One region of the Streptomyces spongiicola genome, then DNA from elsewhere that is predicted to be linked to it. Evidence: riboswitches for the same ligand, from Rfam matches in the RefSeq annotation. Region 1 holds a riboswitch; each other region holds the start of a gene.
What was found. A riboswitch is a leader RNA that binds a small molecule or an ion and turns the genes downstream of it on or off. The one in region 1 is predicted to bind cobalamin.

Region 1 (4,934 bases):
ATGTCCGTGACCTGCTGCCCGAGCGCGTCGTCGAAGAGTTCGGGCTCCTCCTTGCGGACCGTGTCCACGACCTCGAAGGCGAAGCTCATGTGCATGGTCTCGTCCCGGAACACCCAGTTCGTCCCGGTCGCCAGCCCGTGCAGCAGACCCCGCGAACGGAACCAGTACACATAGGCGAACGCCCCGTAGAAGAACAGCCCCTCGATGCAGGCCGCGAAGCAGATCAGGTTCAGCAGGAAGCGGCGGCGGTCGGCCCGGCTCTCCAGCCGGTCGATCTTCTCGACCGAGTCCATCCACCGGAAGCAGAACCGGGCCTTCTCCCGGATCGACGGGATGTTCTCCACCGCGGCGAAGGCCGCGGCGCGGTCGTCCGGATCGGGCAGATAGGTGTCGAGCAGCGTCAGATAGAACTGGACGTGTACGGCCTCCTCGAAGAGCTGCCGCGACAGGTAGAGGCGCGCCTCGGGGGAGTTGATGTGCTTGTACAGCGTGAGCACCAGGTTGTTCGCGACGATCGAGTCGCCCGTCGCGAAGAAGGCGACCAGACGGCCGATCAGGTGCTGCTCGCCCGGGCTGAGCCTGGCGAGGTCGGCGACGTCCGAGTGGAGGTCGACCTCCTCCACCGTCCAGGTGTTCTTGATGGCGTCCCGGTAGCGGTCGTAGAAGTCCGGGTAGCGCATCGGGCGCAGTGTCAGCTCGAAGCCCGGATCGAGCAGGTTCTTGTCGTTCATAGCAGTCGGCGCGGGGCGCCGTCCTCCAGAGGTGGGGTGCGGATGGCGGGGCGGAGTTACTGGCAGGCCTCGCAGGACTCCGGGTTCTCCAGGGAGCAGGCGACGGCCTCGGGGTCGGCGGCCTGCTGGACGGGGATGGTGGCGTCCGGGATGGTGGCGGCCGGGGTCGTGCCCGAGGCGGCCGGGGTCGTGCCCGAGGCGGCCCGGGCGATCCGGGTCGCGGGGCGGGACCGCAGGTAGTACGTGGTCTTCAGGCCCTGCTTCCAGGCGTACGCGTACATCGAGGAGAGCTTGCCGATGGTCGGCGTCTCCATGAACAGGTTCAGCGACTGCGACTGGTCGAGGAACGGGGTGCGGGCCGCGGCCATGTCGATCAGGCCGCGCTGCGGGATCTCCCAGGCGGTCCGGTACAGCTCCCGCACCTCGGCCGGGATCCAGTTCAGGCCCTGCACCGAGCCGCCGGAGTCGCGCAGCGCCTCCCTGGTCTGCGCGTCCCACACGCCGAGCCGCTTCAGGTCGTCCACCAGGTAGGAGTTCACCTGGAGGAACTCGCCCGACAGCGTCTCGCGCTTGAAGAGGTTGGAGACCTGCGGCTCGATGCACTCGTACACACCCGCGATCGACGCGATGGTGGCGGTCGGCGCGATGGCGAGCAGCAGCGAGTTGCGCATGCCGGTGTCCGCGACCCGTTCGCGCAGCGCGGCCCAGCGCTCGGGCCAGGCGAAACGCGCGTCGTAGTGGTCGGGGTGCAGCACACCCCGGGCGGTGCGGGTCCGCTCCCAGGCCGGGAGCGGACCGTGGCGCTCGGCCAGGTCGCAGGACGCCTCGTAGGCGGCCAGCATGATCCGCTCGGCGATGCGCGTGGACAGGGCCTTCGCCGCGGCGGAGTCGAAGGGCAGGCGCAGCTTGAAGAAGACGTCCTGGAGGCCCATCGCGCCGAGGCCCACCGGGCGCCACCTGGCGTTGGAGCGGCCGGCCTGCTCGGTCGGGTAGTAGTTGATGTCGACGACCCGGTCGAGGAAGGTCACGGCGGTGCGGACGGTGTCGTCCAGCCGCGCCCAGTCGATCACCTCCTCGCCGTCGGCGGCGTCCCGCACGACGAACGCGCCGAGGTTCACCGAGCCGAGGTTGCAGACGGCGGTCTCGCCGTCGTCGGTCACCTCGATGATCTCGGTGCACAGGTTGGAGGAGTGGACGACGGTCCCGGGCTCCGCGGTCTGGTTGGCCGTGCGGTTGGACGCGTCCTTGAAGGTCATCCAGCCGTTGCCGGTCTGTGCGAGGGTGCGCATCATGCGCCCGTACAGCTCGCGGGCGGGGATGGTGCGGCGGGCGAGCCCGGCGGCCTCCGCCCTGCGGTACGCGGCGTCGAAGTCGTCGCCCCAGAGGTCGGCGAGTTCCGGTACGTCGGCGGGGGAGAACAGCGACCAGTCGCTGTCGGCGTTCACCCGGCGCATGAACTCGTCGGGGATCCAGTGCGCCAGGTTGAGGTTGTGCGTGCGGCGCGCCTCCTCGCCCGTGTTGTCGCGCAGCTCCAGGAACTCCTCGATGTCCGCGTGCCAGGTCTCCAGGTACACGCACGCCGCGCCCTTGCGCCGGCCGCCCTGGTTGACGGCGGCCACCGACGAGTCCAGTGTGCGCAGGAACGGCACGATTCCGTTGGAGTGGCCGTTGGTGCCCCGGATGAGCGAACCGCGGGAGCGGATCCGGGAGTACGACAGGCCGATGCCGCCGGCGTGCTTCGAGAGCCGCGCCACCTGGTGGTAGCGCTGGTAGATGGAGTCCAGCTCGTCGAGCGGGGAGTCCAGCAGGTAGCAGGACGACATCTGGGGGTGCCGGGTGCCGGAGTTGAAGAGGGTGGGGGAGGACGGCAGGTAGTCGAGGCGGCTCATCAGCCCGTAGAGGGAGGCCACTTCCTCCAGCGCGCGCGGGGTGTCGTCCTCGGCGAGACCGCAGGCGACGCGCAGCATGAAGTACTGCGGGGTCTCGACGACCTTGCGGGTGATCGGGTGCCGGAGCAGATAGCGGCTGTAGAGGGTGCGCAGGCCGAAGTACCCGAAGCGGTCGTCGGCGCCCGGGTCGACCAGCGCGTCGAGGCGCCGGGCGTGCGTCTGGACGAAGACGGCCGTGCGGTCCGCGATCAGCCCCTCGCGGTGGCCGACGGCGATCGAGCCGGAGAACGCGGAGGCGCCCTGGCCGGCCGCCTCTTCGGCGATGGCGAGGGTGAGCAGTCGTGCCGCGAGCCGGGAGTACGCCGGGTCCTCGGAGATCAGGCCGGCGGCCGCCTCCGTGGCCAGTTCGCGCAGTTCGGCCTCGTCCGATCCCGCGTGACGGCCCCGGAGGGCGGCCCCGGCCACCCGGCCGGGGTCGGTGTCGGGCAGGTCGGAGGTGAGTTCGGTCAGGGTCCGCAGAAGCGCGGTGCCTGGTCCGTCGGCGAGCTGCGCTGAAGCAGGATCGGGCGGCGCGATGGTCACGGGGTGCTCTCCCTCGCTCGGCTGGGGGCCGGCGGGGCAGGGGCACGGACGCACACCCGGGCAGGGCGGACCGCGTCCACCGGCCTGTTCCGCGAGGCCCGGACGTCTGGGCACCCGGGCCGGACGGTCCGGGCGCACCGCCGGCAGGTTCTCGGACTCACCCGGGCGTGCGGGTCCTGGTCTCGGACCAGCGCACACCGGTACACCGTTGCGGGACAGTTCCGGATTCCCACCGGATTCCCCTGCGTCGACAGCGAGGATGAGCATACATGTAGGGGGGGTGAGTTGAGGTACCCCCCACATCTTGTGTCGTGACCCGCTCAGAGCTTCAGGCGTGGCTGAGCGGGGGCGGCAGCCCGGGCACGGGTCTCCCGCCTCCGTCCCGTGCGGGGAAGGGGCACGCGGACGGGCCTCCGGCCCTCCCCGGGGGAGGCGCGGAGGCCCGTGGACGGCCGGCCGGACCGGGTGCTCAGCAGCAGCGGAATCCCTTGCGGGGGTCGGCCTCCCGTTCGTCCGTGCGGCGGCGTTCGAACTCGCGGCGGGACATCACCTCCGCGTCGGGGTCGTGCGCCCGGGTGTGGGCCACATAGCGGTCGTACACCGACTCGCCCGAGACCTCGCGCACGTACCAGCGGACCCAGCGCACCGCGCGCCGTACGCCGCGCACCACCGCCGCACCCGCCCTGCCCGCCGTACCCGCCGTACCCGCCCTGCCCGCCGTACCCGCCCGTCCCGCCGTACCCGTCATGCGCGCCCCACCCGTCCTGTCATACCCGCCGTACCCGCCCGTCCCGTCCCGCCCTGCCCGCCCCACCCGTCATGCGCGCCACGGTGCTCACGTCCTGCCGCTTCCGGCGGCCTCCCGGTCCGGGGCGCCGGCGCCGGCGCCGACCGCCGCGAGTTCCGCCTTCTCCTCCTTCGTGGCGAACAGTCCGGCGGGTGCGACGAGCTTCGACTCGACGTACGGGACCTCGGCGAGCCGGACGGTCTCCGGCCTGCTGATCGCCCGGAAGCAGACCCGGGCGGCGTCCGCCAGGACCACCACGATGAGGAGGGCGAACAGTGCCGAGAGCACACCGTCGACGGTCGAGTTGGTGACGATGGTGTGCATGTCGTCCATCGACTTGGCCGGGGCCAGCACCTCGCCGGAGTCGATGCCCGCCCGGTACTTCTCGCGCTGGGAGAAGAAGCCCACCTTCGGGTCGCCGGAGAAGACCTTCTGCCAGCTCGCGGTGAGGGTGACCGTGGCGTCCCAGGCGAGCGGGACGGCCGTGACCCACGCCCACTTGAGGCGTCCGGACTTCACCAGCAGCGTGGTGCAGACCGCGAGGGCGACGGCCGCGAGGAGCTGGTTGGCGATGCCGAAGAGCGGGAAGAGCTGGTTGATGCCCCCGAGCGGGTCGTGTACGCCGACCCAGAGGAAGTAGCCCCAGCCGCCGACGACGACCGCGCTGGCGAACCAGACGCCGGGCTTCCAGCTGATGCGCTTCATCGGCTGGTAGACGTTGCCGAGCGAGTCCTGCAGCATGAACCGCCCCACGCGGGTGCCGGCGTCGAGCGTGGTGAGGATGAAGAGCGCCTCGAACATGATCGCGAAGTGGTACCAGAACGCCTTCATCCCGGCGCCGCCGACGACCGCGGAGAAGATCTCCGACATGCCGAGCGCGAAGGTCGGCGCACCGCCGGTGCGGGAGAGCAGGCTCGCCTCCTCGACGTCCCCGGCGGCCTGGGT
Region 2 (4,934 bases), 1.7 Mb from region 1:
CGTATCGGCGCAGGCCGCGGAGCGCCCGTTCTGGGTCCTCGCCGTCGCCTCCGACCGCGCCTCGCTATGGAGCGGCACGGCGGACCGGGTGGCCGAGGAGCGCAACGGGCGGTTCCCGATGGTCCGCAGTGCCGAGAACTTCGACGCCGAACGGCAGGAGCAGATCGGCGATGTGCCGAGCACCTTCCGGGACGAGGCGACACGGCACTTCCTGCGGGAGGCCGACACCGCGCTCGCCTCGGTCCTCAAGGCGGACCCGCGGCCGCTGTACGTGACCGGCGAACCCGCGGCGCTGGCCCTCCTCGACGGCGTCGGCACGGCCGCCAAGGGCCAGGCCGTCCACGTGCCGAGGGGCGGGGTGGCCGGGTCCTCCGGCGACGCGGTCTGGCAGGCGGTGCGCCCGTTCGTCGAGGCGCGCGCCGAGCAGGAGGTCTCGGGCGTCCTCGCGGAACTGGACCGGGCGAGGGGCAGGCGCGCGTTCGCCGCCGGGGTGGACGAGATCCGCCAGAACGTGCAGACGGGCAGGGTCGCGCTGCTGGCCGTGGAGGAGAACTACCGGGAGACCGTGCGGGACACCGGCGGGCATGTGCTGCCCGCCGAGCCGGGGGACCTCGACGCGGTGGTCGACGTCGTGGACGAGATCGTCGAGAAGTCCCTGGACACGGGGGCGGACGTGCGGTTCGTGCCGGACGGCACCCTCGCGGGGATGGGCGGTATCGCCAGCGCCCTGCGCTACTGACGGCCCGCGGGACGGCGGCCCGGCGCTCCCGGTCTGCCGCCGCACCACCGCCGCACGCTCCCGGTCGGCCGCCGCACCACCGCCGTGCGCCACAGATCACCCGCCGCACACTCCCGGTCGGCCGGCGAGGCCGCCCCTCGTCGGCAGCCGCCCCCCGTCGGCAGCCGCCCCGCGTCGGCGGCCGACCGCCGCACGGCGCCGCGGCGGACCTCCGCCCGCACCCGCGGACCGTGCCGGCGGTTTCGCGTGAGCGCGGTGCCGGGCGGGCCGTTTGCGCCGATACTGGCAGAGGGTGTGCGGCGCGTTCCGCCACGGCCCGCCCGGGAGGACACCGTCCGGAGCGATCGACGCCGGTCCCGTCAGGAGGTTCCCATGAGGATGCTCATCAACGTCCCCGAGACGGTGGTCGCGGACGGCCTGCGCGGCCTGGCCGCGGCGCACCCCGGGCTGAACGTCGACGTGGAGAACAGGCTCGTGGTCCGGGGGGACGCCCCGGTCGCGGGCAGGGTGGGCCTGGTGTCCGGAGGCGGGTCGGGGCACGAGCCCCTGCACGGCGGGTTCGTGGGGGTCGGGATGCTCTCGGCGGCATGCCCCGGCGAGGTGTTCACGTCCCCGGTGCCGGACCAGATGGCCCGGGCCGCGGCGGCGGTGGACAGCGGGGCGGGTGTGCTCTTCGTGGTGAAGAACTACACGGGCGACGTGCTGAACTTCGACATGGCGCAGGAGCTCGCCGAGGACGAGGGCGTCCAGGTGGCCAAGGTGCTCGTCGACGACGACGTGGCCGTCCGGGACAGCCTGTACACGGCGGGCCGGCGCGGCACGGGCGCGACGCTCTTCGTGGAGAAGATCGCGGGCGCCGCGGCCGAGGAGGGCGCCCCGCTGGAGCGGGTCGAGGCGGTCGCCCGCCGGGTCGACGAGCGGTCGCGCAGCTTCGGTGTCGCGCTCAGCGCCGTCACCACCCCGGCCAGGGGCACCCCGACGTTCGACCTGCCTGCCGGCGAGCTGGAGTTGGGGATCGGCATCCACGGCGAGCCCGGCCGTGAACGGCGGCCGATGATGACCTCGCGCGAGATCGCGGACTTCACCGTGGAGGCGGTCCTCGACGACCTGAGGCCGTCGAGTCCGGTGCTGGCGCTGGTCAACGGCATGGGCGCGACGCCGCTGCTGGAGCTGTACGGGTTCGGCGCGGAGGTCCACCGGGTGCTCGCCGAGCGCGGTGTGCCGGTGGCCCGGACCCTGGTCGGGAACTACGTCACCTCGCTCGACATGGCCGGCTGCTCGGTGACGCTGTGCGAGGCGGACGAGGAGATCCTGCGGCTGTGGGACGCCCCCGTGGAGACGCCCGCGCTGCGCTGGGGCCGCTGAACCGTGCCCGGCCCGGGCGGAGTTCCCGGCCCGGGCGGCGAGGGCGGTGCCGCGTCCGCGGGCCGCGACGACGCGCACAAGGGAGCCGACGTGCACAAGGGAGCCGACGTGCCACGAGAAGCGGACGCAGACGCGGTGCTCGACGCGGAGTTCTTCCTCCGCTGGATGAACGCCCTCGCGCGGGCGGTGGACCGGGAGGCCGCGCGGCTCACCGAGTTGGACGCCGCGATCGGGGACGCCGACCACGGGACCAATATGCGGCGGGGTTTCACGGCGGTGGCGGCCGCGCTGGAGAAGGACGCGCCGGACACTCCGGGTGCCGTACTGACGCTGGCGGGGCGCCGGCTGATCTCCACGGTCGGCGGGGCTTCGGGGCCGCTGTACGGGACGCTGCTGCGGCGTGCCGGCAAGGCGCTCGGCGACGAGGCCGGGGTGTCGCGGGCGCAGCTCGCCGAGGCGCTGCGCGCGGGGATCGCGGCGGTGGCCCGGCTCGGCGGCGCGAAGGCCGGGGACAAGACGATGCTGGACGCGCTGGAGCCGGCGGCGGCGGCGCTGGACGAGTCCTTCGCGGCTGCGCGCGCGGCCGCGGAGGACGGTGCGGCCGCGACCGTGCCGATGCTGGCCCGCAAGGGCCGCGCGAGCTATCTGGGCGAACGCAGCGTCGGGCACCGGGATCCGGGGGCGGCGTCCTCCGCCCTGCTGGTCGGCGCCCTCGAGGAGGCCGCGCGATGACCGGTGTGGTGGGGATCGTCCTCGTCTCGCACAGCGCGCAGGTCGCCGCGGCGGTCGCCGATCTCGCCCGGAGGCTGGCCGGCTCGGGCGACGGGGTGCCGGTGGCGGCGGCCGGCGGCACCGCGGACGGCGGCCTCGGCACCAGTGCGGACTCGACCGCCCGCGCCGCGCGCGAGGTGGACCGGGGGGCGGGGGTGGCCGTGCTGGTGGACATCGGCAGCGCGGTGCTGACGGTGAAGGCGCTGCTGGCCGAGGGGGACGAACTCCCGGAGGGCACCAGGCTCGTGGACGCGCCGTTCGTCGAGGGGGCCGTCGCGGCGGTGGTCACGGCGTCCGCCGGAGCGGATCTGGACGCGGTGGTGACGGCGGCGGAGGAGGCGTACGGCTACCGCAAGGTGTGACCGTACGCATCCGTACGCGGCTTGTGATGCACCTGGTCAACGCACTAGTGTCGCAGGGCCTTGGTGAACGGGAAACCGGTGGAGTACCGGTGCGGCCCTCGCCACTGTGATCGGGAAGTCCGGCTCTCTCCGCGAGGAAGCCACTGGACGGCCGCGGGAGACCGCGGTGTCCGGGAAGGCGGAGCCCGGGCGGCATGACCCGTCAGCCAGGAGACCGGCCGGGGCGCGTTGTCCATCCACGAGGTGCTGGAGAGGTCTCCCTACCCATGCATATAGCCGAGGGCTATCTGCCCCCTGTGCACGCGGCCGCCTGGGCCGCCGCGTCCGCCCCCTTCGTGATCCACGGCGTACGGGCGCTGACCCGCGAGGTCAGGGCGAACCCCGAGTCCACGCTGCTGCTCGGCGCGGCCGGCGCCTTCACCTTCGTACTGTCGGCGCTCAAGATCCCTTCGGTGACGGGCAGTTGCTCCCATCCGACCGGCACCGGACTGGGCGCGATACTGTTCCGGCCGCCGATCATGGCGGTGCTCGGCACGATCACCCTGCTCTTCCAGGCGCTGCTGCTGGCCCACGGGGGCCTGACCACGCTCGGCGCGAACGTCTTCTCGCTGGCGGTCGTGGGGCCCTGGGCCGGGTTCGGGGTGTACGTGCTGCTGCGGCGGTCCGGGGCGCCGCTGATGGTGGCGGTGTTCTCCGGTGCGTTCACCGCCGACCTGTCCACGTACTGCGTCACCAGCGTGCAGCTTGCGCTGGCGTTCCCCGACCCGGGCAGCGGTGTGGTGGGCGCCCTGGCCAAGTTCGGCGGCATCTTCGCGGTCACCCAGGTGCCGCTGGCGGTCAGCGAGGGCCTGCTGACCGTCCTGGTGATGCGGCTGCTGGTGCGGTCCAGCAAGGGCGAGCTGACCCGGCTCGGGGTGCTCCTCCAGGGCGGGGCGGAGAAGGAGGCCGCGGTCCGATGAGCCGCAACGCGAAGATCAACACACTGCTGCTGGCGATCGTGGCCGCGCTGGCCGTGCTGCCGCTGGCGCTGGGTCTGGGCGACCACAAGGAGGAGCCCTTCGCCGGCGCCGACGGTGAGGCGGAGGCCGCGATCACGGAGATCGCCCCGGACTACGAGCCCTGGTTCGCCCCGTTGTACGAGCCGCCGTCCGGGGAGGTCGAGTCGGCCCTGTTCGCCCTCCAGGCCGCTCTGGGCGCGGGTGTCCTCGCGTACTACTTCGGGTTGCGCAGGGGCCGCCGGCAGGGCGGGGCCCGGGTGGCGGCCGCGCGGGACGCCCGGACGCCCGCCGCCGGTGCGGCCGATTCCGCCGGCGCGGGCGCGTAGTCCCCGATGCTGCCGATCGACGCGGCGGCGCACGGCAGCCGCTGGCGCGGCCGCCATCCGGGCGAGAAGGCGGCGCTCGGCCTGGGCCTGACGGTCTGCGCCGTCGCGCTGCCGCCGTGGCCGGGTGCCGTCCTGGTGGCGGCGGCCGCGGTCGCGGTGCTGCTCGGGCCCGCCGGGGTGGCGCCCCGGCGGCTGTGGCGGGCGTGGCGCATCCCGCTGGGGTTCTGCGTCACGGGCGCGGTTCCGCTGCTGTTCGCGGTGGGCGGCCCGGACGGCTTCGTGGCGCTCGCCCCCGACGGGCCCCCGCACGCGGCCCGGCTGCTGCTGCGGACGTCGGCGGCCTCGCTCGGGGTGCTGCTGTTCGCGTTCACCA
Region 3 (4,934 bases), 4.0 Mb from region 1:
GTCGCTGTTGCCGGGCGCACCGTTCCAGTGTGGTGAGGTCCGTGCCGGGGTGCCAGTGGGCCGGGCGGCGGGAGTGACGTCAGCGGTGCCGGCCGTAGCCGCGGAGCTTCTCGGCGGCCTCGCGGACCTGCGGTTCGGTGAGCAGGGCGGGGGTGTGCCCGGGGACGGAGCGGGCGGTGAGCCACAGACGGCACATCCACTCCAACTGGGCGGTGCGGTCGAATGCCTGGTCGAGCGAGGCTCCGTAGGTGATCGTCCCGTGGTTGCGCAGCAGGGCGCCGGTGCGGTCCTCCAGGGCGCGGAGCAGGTTGCCGGCCAGTTCGTCGGTCCCGTACAGGGCGTAGGGGGCGACGCGGACGGGGCCGCCGAGGGCCGCCGTCATGTAGTGGATCGGCGGCAGTTCGCCGACCAGGGTGGAGACGGCGGTGGCGTGCACGGCGTGGGTGTGGACGACGGCCACCGCGTCGGTGGCGCGGTGGACGGCGAGGTGCATCGGAAGTTCGCTGGTGGGCGTGAGTTCGCCGAGGACCTGCCGGCCGTCGAGCCGGACGCCGACGGCGTCCGCGGCGGTGAGCCGGTCGTAGTGCACCCCGGTGGGGGTGACCAGCACGATGTCGCCGGCGCCGGTGGGGACGCGTACGGAGACGTTGCCCGAGGTCCCGACGACGAGGCCGTCCGCGACGGTTCTGCGGGCCGTGGCCACGAGGTCCGACCAGGCCCGGGATATCGCTTCCTGCTCCGGTTCGGTCATGTGGGCGATTTTGTCAGCCGGGGCCGCCGGGAGCGGCGGCGGGGGCTGTGCCGGGGCCGCCGGGAGCGGCGGCGGGGGCTGTGCCGGGGCCGCCGCGGGAACCGCGGGCCCAGACCTCGTGCGGGCACGGCAGGCACGGCAGGCACGGCGGGAGGCGGCGGGCCCGGACCGCATCCCGGCACCGCGGGAGCCGCGGGCCCAGACCGCATGCGGGAACCGCGGGAACCGGGGGAACCGGAGGAACGGGATGCGCCGCCGTCGCGGGCACGGCGGGCACCGCCACCACGGGCGCCGCTGGCACGAGCGCCGCGGACACGGGCACCGCGGGCCATCAGCATCCCAGCGATGTCGCACGAGAACACGGGCGCCGCGGACACGGGCGCCGCTGGCACGAGCCCGCGGGCACGGGCGCCGCGGGCCGGCCGACCGGCCGGAACTCGCCGCGGGGTCCGTAGTGACCAGAATCTCTTCCGCCGTTCATCCGCGCGACGCCGCCGGATCATGTGGCGGTCACCGCAGGGCCGCCGGAGAGCGCTACAGGCCCGCAGTTCGGGGCGATCGCATGGGGCGCACACCCGCCCCGGGGGCTCCGGGGTGCCGCCGCGAACACAAGCGGAGGGACCGCAACCCACTTGGAGACACTCCGCAGCCCATCCCAGTTCACCTTCCGTTCACTCTGCGACCCTACGTTCACCCGCGCCACTACCATCCGAACGATTGCCTGGGTACCCGGTTCATGGAGCACATCACCCTGCTGCTCGCGATTGTCGTCGTGACAGCACTCGTGTTCGATTTCACGAACGGCTTCCACGACACCGCCAACGCCATGGCGACGACCATCTCGACGGGTGCGATGAGACCGAAGGCGGCAGTGGCGATGTCCGCCGTGCTGAACCTGGTCGGCGCGTTCCTCTCCGTCGAGGTCGCCAAGACGATCTCGGGCGGCATCATCAACGAGGAGGGCATCCGCCCAGAAGTGATCTTCGCCGCTCTCGTCGGCGCGATCCTCTGGAACCTGCTGACCTGGCTGCTGGGCCTCCCGTCCAGTTCCTCCCACGCCCTCTTCGGCGGTCTCATCGGCGCGGCCGTGATGTCCGCCGGGTTCTCGGCCGTCAACGGCGGCACGATCGTCACCAAGGTCCTGATCCCGGCCGTCGCGGCCCCGCTCGTCGCCGGTCTCGCGGCCCTCGTCGCCACCAGGCTGACGTACCGGATCGGCGGCACCACCGAGGACCGGTCCACCTCCAAGGGCTACCGCGCCGGGCAGATCGCCTCCGCCGGCCTGGTGTCCCTCGCCCACGGCACCAACGACGCGCAGAAGACCATGGGCGTCATCACTCTGGCCCTGGTCACCGGGGGCGTCCTCGCGCCCGGCTCGAACCCCCCGATGTGGGTCATCGTCTCCGCCGGCGTCGCGATCGCGCTCGGCACCTACCTCGGCGGCTGGCGCATCATCCGCACCATGGGCAAGGGGCTGACCGACCTCCAGCCGCAGCAGGGCTTCGCCGCGCAGACCAGCGCCGCGACGGTCATCCTGGCCTCCTCGAACCTCGGCTTCTCGCTCTCCACCACCCAGTCCTGCTCGGGTGCCGTGATGGGCGCGGGCCTCGGCCGCAAGGGCGGTGTGGTCCGCTGGTCCACCGCCACCAGGATGTTCGTCGCCTGGGGCCTCACCCTGCCCGCCGCCGGCCTGGTCGCCGCGGCCGCGGAGTTCCTGACCAAGCAGGGCGCCTGGGGCATCGCCGCCGTGGCCGTGCTGCTCGTCGCGGGCTCCGGGGCCATCTGGGTGATCTCGCGCCGCAAGCCGGTCGACCACACCAACGTCACGGACGACGAGATCGCGCCCGCGGGCGTCGTCACCACCGCCATCGCGGCCGTCTCCCCGCCCCCGGCCGGCGCCGCCGCGACCCAGGTGGCCGGGCCCGGGTCAGAGACGCCGGACGCCGCCGGAACCCCCAACACCGCCGAGACCCCGAACGCCGCCGGAACCCCGAACGCCGCCGCCGGGATCGCGGCGACCGAGCCCGGGGCGCTGAAGGCCGCCTTCCCGGCCCAGTCCTCCGAGTCCGCTCCGGCGCCCGCCGCCACGGTGTAAGGAAAGAACGACATGAAGATCGACTGGGCAGCTCTGGGCTCCGTCTTCGGCGTGAGCCTCGTCGTGACCGTCGCCCTGGTGGGCCTGTTCACCCTGGGCATCGCGGGCCTCTCCAAGCAGGAGGCCGCGGCCGCTCGGGGAGGCTCGGCCGGCCTCGCCCGCACGGGCGCGTACGCCTGCTTCGCGCTCTGCGCGGCGGCGGTGGCCTTCGGGATCTACCTGATCGTGGTCTGACGCCGCGGCACGACCTCCCACCGGGGCCGGGCACACCCACCGGGTGTACCCGGCCCCACCCGTGTGCCCGGCCCCACCCGTGTACGCGCCCCGCACCCGCGCCCCGGGGCGGTGCGCCCCGTCCCGTCGCAGGTCAAGGGCGAGTTGACGGGCGTTCGGGGCCCGTGGTGGACTTCCGGGGCCACTTACGGCGGCAGAAGAGGAAGCCGGCGCGAATCCGGCGCGGTCCCGCCACTGTCACGGGTGCGCTCCCCCTCGCGGAGCACCAGGGAGCACCCCGGAGCCAGGAACTCCTCGCCGCCGGTCACGTCGAGCCAGGGCGCGGACCCTGAGTGAGGACGAACATGCCTGCCGAAGCAGGAGGGCCGGCTCCGCCGCGCCCGGACATCACGTTCGCGTACGGCGCCGCCGCCGGACTGGCCGGCGACCTGCTCCTCGGCGATCCACGCCGCGGGCACCCGGTCGCGGTCTTCGGCCGGGCGGCCGCCGCGGTCGAACGGGGACTCTGGCACGACCACCGCGGCTGGGGCGCACTGCACACCGCGGTGTGCGCCGGCGCCGCGGTCGCCGCGGGCGCGCTGGCCGCGGCATCCGCGCGCCGGTGATCCGGCACGGCCGCCCGGGAAGTCGGCCCGTTATGGGGCACGAGGTTGGCGCGCCGGGGTTTCCGCCGATGCCGCACGGTGTTTCGCCGCGGTGACGAAGCGGGCGGGCGTGTTACACGCCCATGAAGCGAAGGGTCACGGGAAGGTCACGCGCGTATCCTCCGCGAGAAGCGGGACCGGCGCGACGGCCACCCGGTTGACCTGGCGTGGGGAGCCGAGTCGGGCGGTAGGGGCGCCGCGCTCCGGGGCCCAGGGTGTCCCGGGCCCGGGGTGACCCGGGCCCGGGGTGTCCGGGCGTCCCCGCGGCATCCCCGCGGCACTCCCGGCACCCCTCGCCGTCCTCTCGGCCTCCCCCGGCCGAGTGCCCCCCACCCGGCCGCGGGCGCCCCGCCCGGCCCAACGCCCCGCCGGAGCAGGCGATCCGGGCACGGGACCCACCGGAGCCGGTGATCCCCGCCAGGGGGCGCGCGGTCCGCCGCCGGGCCCCGTGAGCGTGCTACTCGCGGGAGTCCGACGTCGAGGACATGTCCGGGTACCTGTCTCCCACCACCCGCTCCGCGATCGGCTCCAGCAGCGCCAGCTCGTCCCGTGTGAGCGTGATCCGCGTGGCCGCGACGTTCTCCTCCAGACGCCCGCGGCTGCGGGTGCCCGGGATGGGGACGACCGGCAGACCGTGGACCTCGGCCCGCCGCTGGACCCAGGCGAGGGCTATCTGCGCGGGCGTCGCACCGTGCGCGGCGGCGATCTTGCGGACGGGCTCCAGCAGCGCCGCGTTCGCCGCGGCGGCGTCGCCGGTGAAACGCGGCTGGTAGCGCCGGAAGTCGTCCCCGGGAAGCTCTGCCGCGTCCGCGAACGAGCCGGTGAGGAAGCCGCGGCCGAGTGGCGAGTACGGCACCAGCGCCACCCCCAGCGCCGCGGCGGCGCCCACCGCGCTCCGCTCGGCGGAGCGGCTGAACAGGGACCACTCCGACTGGAGTGCGGCGATGGGGTGGACGGCGTGCGCCTCGCGCAGTTCAGCGCCGGTCACCTCGCTGAGGCCGAGGTGGCGGACCTTGCCGGCCCGCACCAACTCGGCCATCGCGCCGACGGATTCGGCCAGCGGCACCGCGGGGTCGCGACGGTGCATGTAGTAGAGGTCGATCGCGTCCACGCCGAGCCGGCGGAGGCTCGCCTCGGCCGCCTCGCGGATGTAGGCGGGGTCGTTGCTGATGCCCCGGAAGGACGCGTCGCCGGCGTCCCGGACGACGGA
Region 4 (4,934 bases), 2.4 Mb from region 1:
CGTCACCCCGGTCACGCCCGTCACCCCGGTCACGCCCGTCGCAACGGCCGCGCCCGTCGCAACGGCCGCGCCCGTCGCACCGGCGGCGCCGGTCGGGTCGGTCGGGTCGGTCGGGCGGGTCACTTGAAGCGTTCCGGGTGGATCTGGCGGGCCAGGGACTCGACGCCGGAGGGTACCCGGACCCCCAGGACCGTGGACGACAGCGGGAGTACCGCGAACCGCCGGTTCTTGATGGCGGGTACGTCCTTGAGTGCCGGGTTCGCCAGCAGGAACCTCTTCTTGTCCTCGACCGTCTGGTCACCGTAGTCGTAGATGACGACGACCTCGGGCATGCGCTCGGCCACCTGCTCGAACGACACGTCGCCGAACGCCTTGTCCAGGTCGGCGAAGAGGTTCACTCCACCGGCCCGCTTGATCATCTCGTTGCCGACGCCCGCCCCGCCCGCGGTGAAGGCGGTCTTGTCGCCACTGTCGTAGACGAAGACCTCCACCGGCTTGGCCCCGGCGAGCTTGTCCTCCACCGCCTCCAGCGTGCCATGGAGCTTCCTCAGCTGCTGCTCGGCCCGATCCGGCACACCGAAGATCCTGGCCACGTTCCGGATCTCCCGGTCCATCGCGGCCATCGTCACGGGCCCGGTCGGGCACTCCTCGATGTTGAGGTAGGAGTTGATCCCGGCCTTGGACAGGGCGGCGCGGCCACGGCCCTCCTTCTCGTCGAAGGTGCTGGCGAAGCCGCCGTAGGCGAGGTCCGGTTCCGCCGCCAGCAGCGCCTCGAAGGACGGGTACTGCTCCGCGATGACCTCGATGCCGTCATACGCCTCCTGGTACTCGGGGAGGATCCTGTCGTCGAGGTATGCCGTGCCCACCATCGACTTCTCCAGTCCCAGTGCCAGCAGGACCTCGGTCGCATGCTGGTTCAACGACACCGCGCGCTGCGGAGGCCGCTGGTAGGTCGTCTTCACACCGCAGTTGGCGACGGTCACGGGGAAGCCCTCGGCGGCGGGGCCGGCGGCCTGGGCGGCGTCGTCCCGGGTGGCGCTCCCGCCACAGCCGGATACCAGCAGGGCCGCGGCGGCCATGGCCGTCAGCAGGGATACGGGACGCTTGCGCATGGTGTGGGTCCTCTCACCATGGCACGGTCCGGACGGTGGTCCGGAGCGTGGCCGGATTCGGGTAGACGGGACGGGGCGGGGCGGGACGGGGCGGGGCGGGACGGGGTGCGGGAGGCAGCACGGAACCGGTCAGGCGGGCGGATTCGGGGAGACCGGCCGACCCGGGCAGACCCGCCCATCAGGGGAGACCGGCCGACCCGGGCAGGCGAGGCGACCCGGGTTGGCGGGTTCACCCGGGTGGACCGGCCGACCCGTTGAGGAAGGGCGGAGGTCCCCCGGGCGCGCGATGCCGGGGGCCGGCCTCAAGGTCGGGTCGCCTGGTCGGCCCGCGTCGCCCGGTCAGCCCGCGTCGCGGAGCGGCGCTGAACGGGCACGCCGGGGCAGGGTGAAGGCGTAGAGGTCGAGGATGTCCGTGAGCGCGGCGACACCGGGGCCGCCTGCCCGCACCCAGGCGGCGACGTCCTCGGTCGCGGCCGGGTCGTTGACGAGTCCGAACCAGACCGGCCGGCCGCCGGCGGCGCGTCCCTCGGACGAAGGCTGCACCACGATCACGTTCGCCTGATCGCACACGTCGAGACAGCCGGTGATCCGGACCGGGGCGTCCTTAGCGAGACGCGCGGTCTGCTCACGGTGGTCGACGCCGGTCACCTTGGAGCTGCCGCAGCAGCAGTCCCGGCACACCACCACCCGGCACGGCACCGAACCGCCGCGGGAAACCTCCACGGGCATCACGACAAGCCCTCCTCTCCGGGGAGATCCGCCCCAGTCGTGTCGAGGAGGCGACCGCGTGAGTCTCCTGGCTCTCGGGTCAGTGCTCGTCCCGGCCTTCCCACCCGCACACGGGCAGTGGTCTGTTCGGGATCCGCTCGCCGATCACAGTGGCGGGACCGCGCCGGATTCACACCGGCTTCCTCGTTCCGCCGTCGCCTTTTCACGGACATCATGGCAGAAGACCACGTCATGTCATACGCCCGCGGTCCACCGGCCGGGGGCAACTGCCGCACCCGGCCCGCGCACAGAGGCAGCGCGCGGCGCCGAGGGCTCGCACGCACCCTGGACAGGCGACCCGTCCGTGGTCGCGAGGCGGTGGGCCGCATCGGCGGGTTCCGGCGGGCCGTTGCGGGGGAACGGCGTCGGGAAGCGGTACGCGCCGGTGCCCGGAACCGGGACTACACCGGGACCGGGACCGGGACGACGACGCCCGGTGCCCGCCGCGGCAGTGTGCGGTCGGTGCCGGCAGCCCACCGGAGGGAAGCAGGCCGGTGCTGCGGCGTCCCGCCGCACGCGGCAGCCACCCACCGGGCCCGTAGGGTACCCCCATGGTGATCGCGACGGTCCGCGAGTGGCGCGACGAGAGGGGTGGGGCGTCCTCGACTCCCGCGAGACGCCCGGCGGCTGCCGGGGCCACTACTCCCGCATCGAGATGGCGGGTTTCCGCACGCTGTCACCGGGACAGCCGGTGGATCTCCGGTGGGAAGCCCCCGGCTTCAGCCAGGACGGGTACGACTACCGCGCGGCGGGCATCGTGCCCCGGCCCGGGTGACCTCAACGGTCCGGGCCGACCGGGGCGGCGGCGCGACCACGACCGCGACCGCGACCACGACCGCAACGGACCGCCGCCGACCCGGTGTCAGGGACCGTTGCGGTCACCCGGACCCGGGGCGTCAGGGACCGTTGCGGTCACCCGGACCCGGGGCGTCAGGGACCGTTGCGGTCACCCGGACCCGGGGTGTCAGGGACCGTTGCGGTCACCCGGGCCCGGGGTGTCAGGGCCGGCCGGGGCGTCAGCGGCGGCGCAGGACCGCGGTGGCCGTGCGCAGTCGCTGTTCGATCTCGCGCCGCTGTCCCGCCCGGGACGTCGGCAGCGAGACGCTGATGCCGAAGAGGGTGCCGTCCGGTGCCGCGGGCAGGGCCACCGCGAAGGAGACCAGCCCCACCTCGTACTCCTCGAGCGAGCGGGAGAGGCCGTCGTCGCGGACCTCGTCCAGGGCCTTGGACAGCTGGGTCCAGGTGGTGTGGGTGGCATCCGTCAGCCGCTCGTAGGGCCCCTTCCCGACGAGTCGCAGCACCTCCTCGTCCGGCAGTTGGGCGAGCAGGCACTTGCCGAGCGCGGTGCAGTGCGCGGGCACCCGCAGCCCCGGCTCGGCCCGCGGGCTGAGCAGATGGCGGCCGGGCGCGGAGTCGAGGTAGACGACCTCGTTTCCGACCAGGGTGGCCAGGTTCGCGGTCTCCCCGGTGTCCTCCGCCAGTCTGCGCAGGATCGCGCGCGCCGCCTCGGACATGCCCATGCCCTCGATCAGCGGCCCGACCATCCGGGCCACCTGCGGGCCCAGCCGCAATCTGCGGGTGCCCGCGGGGCGCGCCAGGAAGCCCTCGGCGACGAGGGTCGCGCACAGCCGGTGCACGGTCGGCAGGGGCAGGTCGAGGGCCTCCGCTATCTCGCTCTGGGTGAGTTCCGGATGTGCGTCGTCGAAGAGCCGCAGAATCGCGAGCCCCCGGGAGAGGGTCCGCGATCCCGCATCACGTGACTCGCTGATCTCTCAGTCCTCCCGAAGTCGGCCCAGCACGAAGCGCTGGAACGCCGAGATGGTGTGCTCCGAACCGAGGAGGAGCCGGCCGCGCTCCACCCCGCCGGACGAGGCCCCGCGCTGTACGGACTCCACCAGGTCGGTGTCCTCGGCCCCCACCTGGTCGTCGAAGGCGAGCATAGCCTTGATCCACGCCTCGTCGACGTCGTCGCCGAAGAAGTAGTCGAGGTATCCGGTGGTGCGTTCCGGGCCCGCCGGGTACACCGGGCCGAAGGAGAGGTTCGGCTGCCCGGGGTTGACGTTGACCTTCAGGCTCGGCCAGACGAGGTGGTACTGGCCCTCGACGACGGGGCCCTGGACGGGGTAGCCGGCCTCCCGGGGGATGTCCCGCACGATGCCGTGGTGGGTGGCGAAGGTGGGCCGCACCTCCAACTCGTACGCGTCGGGGCTGACGTCGAGTACGTCGGCGAGGCCCGGGTGCGCGACCGGGCAGTGGTAGCACTCCAGGTAGTTCTCGACGGCGATCTTCCAGTTGGCCTCGATGGTGTAGTACACGCGGTGGTGGAAGCGCATCCGCTGAAGGTCGATGCCGCCGGCGGCGAGGAGTTCGGGCAGTTCGCCCAGCATCTCGGTGAGCGGGGCGGGGTCCGGGTCGAGATGGACGAAGACGAACGGGCCCCAGGTGTCCACCGACGCGCGGCGCAGCCCCAGTTGCGAGGTGTCGAAGTCCGCCTCGCGGTCCCCGCGCGGCACCCCGCGCAGCGAGCCGTCGAGGCCGTACGTCCAGGCGTGGTAGAAGCACTGGAGGCTCTTGCGGGTGCCGCAGTCCTCGCGGACCACCTGGGCGCCGCGGTGCCGGCAGACGTTCACCAGCGCGTTGAGCCCGCCGGACCGGTCGCGGGTGACGACGATGGGGACGCCGCCGACCTCGCAGGTGAAGAACTGGCCCGGCTGGGCGACCTGGTCGGTGCGGCCGACGTAACTCCAGCTCCGCCGGAAGATCCGCTCCTGTTCCAGGGCGGTGATCGCGGGGTCGGCGTACCAGGTCCAGGGCAGGGTCTCGCCGCGGTCCAGGGCGGCGGAGCAGGCCTCGGCGTCGACGGCCGCCGGGTGGTGGGCCGTCGGGTGGTGGATGGTCATCGCGGTTCTCCTCAGCTGGGGTCGACGTCGAGCGGGCCGAGTCGGGAGGCGCCGCCCGGGGAACCGAGGGGGGCCTGGCGGCCGGGCAGCACCCGGGTGAAGAAGGCGTCGTTGGACGGTCCGTGGACCGCGGCGGCGGCCGGGTCCAGCAGGC

Region 2: it holds a riboswitch for cobalamin, as region 1 does, so the genes downstream of both, DDQ41_RS30095 (energy-coupling factor ABC transporter permease) here and DDQ41_RS23140 (ribonucleoside-diphosphate reductase subunit alpha) in region 1, are expected to answer to the same signal.
Region 3: it holds a riboswitch for cobalamin, as region 1 does, so the genes downstream of both, DDQ41_RS05695 (cobalamin biosynthesis protein) here and DDQ41_RS23140 (ribonucleoside-diphosphate reductase subunit alpha) in region 1, are expected to answer to the same signal.
Region 4: it holds a riboswitch for cobalamin, as region 1 does, so the genes downstream of both, DDQ41_RS12690 (hypothetical protein) here and DDQ41_RS23140 (ribonucleoside-diphosphate reductase subunit alpha) in region 1, are expected to answer to the same signal.

The regions. Positions count from the first base shown of each region.
Region 1 is NZ_CP029254.1:5,266,979-5,271,912, forward strand. Features, by position in the region: gene DDQ41_RS23135 (ribonucleotide-diphosphate reductase subunit beta) at 1-731, opposite strand, end outside; gene DDQ41_RS23140 (ribonucleoside-diphosphate reductase subunit alpha) at 788-3,202, opposite strand; cobalamin riboswitch at 3,328-3,475, opposite strand; gene DDQ41_RS23145 (YbdD/YjiX family protein) at 3,672-3,869, opposite strand; gene DDQ41_RS23150 (carbon starvation CstA family protein) at 4,038-4,934, opposite strand, start outside.
Region 2 is NZ_CP029254.1:6,922,769-6,927,702, reverse strand. Features, by position in the region: gene DDQ41_RS30115 (baeRF3 domain-containing protein) at 1-739, shown strand, start outside; gene dhaK (dihydroxyacetone kinase subunit DhaK) at 1,112-2,104, shown strand; gene dhaL (dihydroxyacetone kinase subunit DhaL) at 2,240-2,836, shown strand; gene dhaM (dihydroxyacetone kinase phosphoryl donor subunit DhaM) at 2,833-3,237, shown strand; cobalamin riboswitch at 3,255-3,474, shown strand; gene DDQ41_RS30095 (energy-coupling factor ABC transporter permease) at 3,504-4,196, shown strand; gene DDQ41_RS30090 (energy-coupling factor ABC transporter substrate-binding protein) at 4,193-4,561, shown strand; gene cbiQ (cobalt ECF transporter T component CbiQ) at 4,568-4,934, shown strand, end outside.
Region 3 is NZ_CP029254.1:1,313,531-1,318,464, forward strand. Features, by position in the region: gene DDQ41_RS05675 (alpha/beta hydrolase) at 1-20, opposite strand, end outside; gene DDQ41_RS05680 (class II aldolase/adducin family protein) at 80-751, opposite strand; gene DDQ41_RS05685 (inorganic phosphate transporter) at 1,488-2,846, shown strand; gene DDQ41_RS05690 (hypothetical protein) at 2,859-3,080, shown strand; cobalamin riboswitch at 3,232-3,393, shown strand; partial or broken gene DDQ41_RS05695 (cobalamin biosynthesis protein) at 3,425-3,679, shown strand; gene DDQ41_RS05700 (aldo/keto reductase) at 4,182-4,934, opposite strand, start outside.
Region 4 is NZ_CP029254.1:2,908,781-2,913,714, forward strand. Features, by position in the region: gene DDQ41_RS12685 (ABC transporter substrate-binding protein) at 120-1,112, opposite strand; gene DDQ41_RS12690 (hypothetical protein) at 1,452-1,841, opposite strand; cobalamin riboswitch at 1,882-2,080, opposite strand; partial or broken gene DDQ41_RS12695 (cold shock domain-containing protein) at 2,432-2,655, shown strand; gene DDQ41_RS12700 (IclR family transcriptional regulator) at 2,897-3,649, opposite strand; gene DDQ41_RS12705 (aromatic ring-hydroxylating oxygenase subunit alpha) at 3,653-4,780, opposite strand; gene DDQ41_RS12710 (indolepyruvate ferredoxin oxidoreductase subunit alpha) at 4,792-4,934, opposite strand, start outside.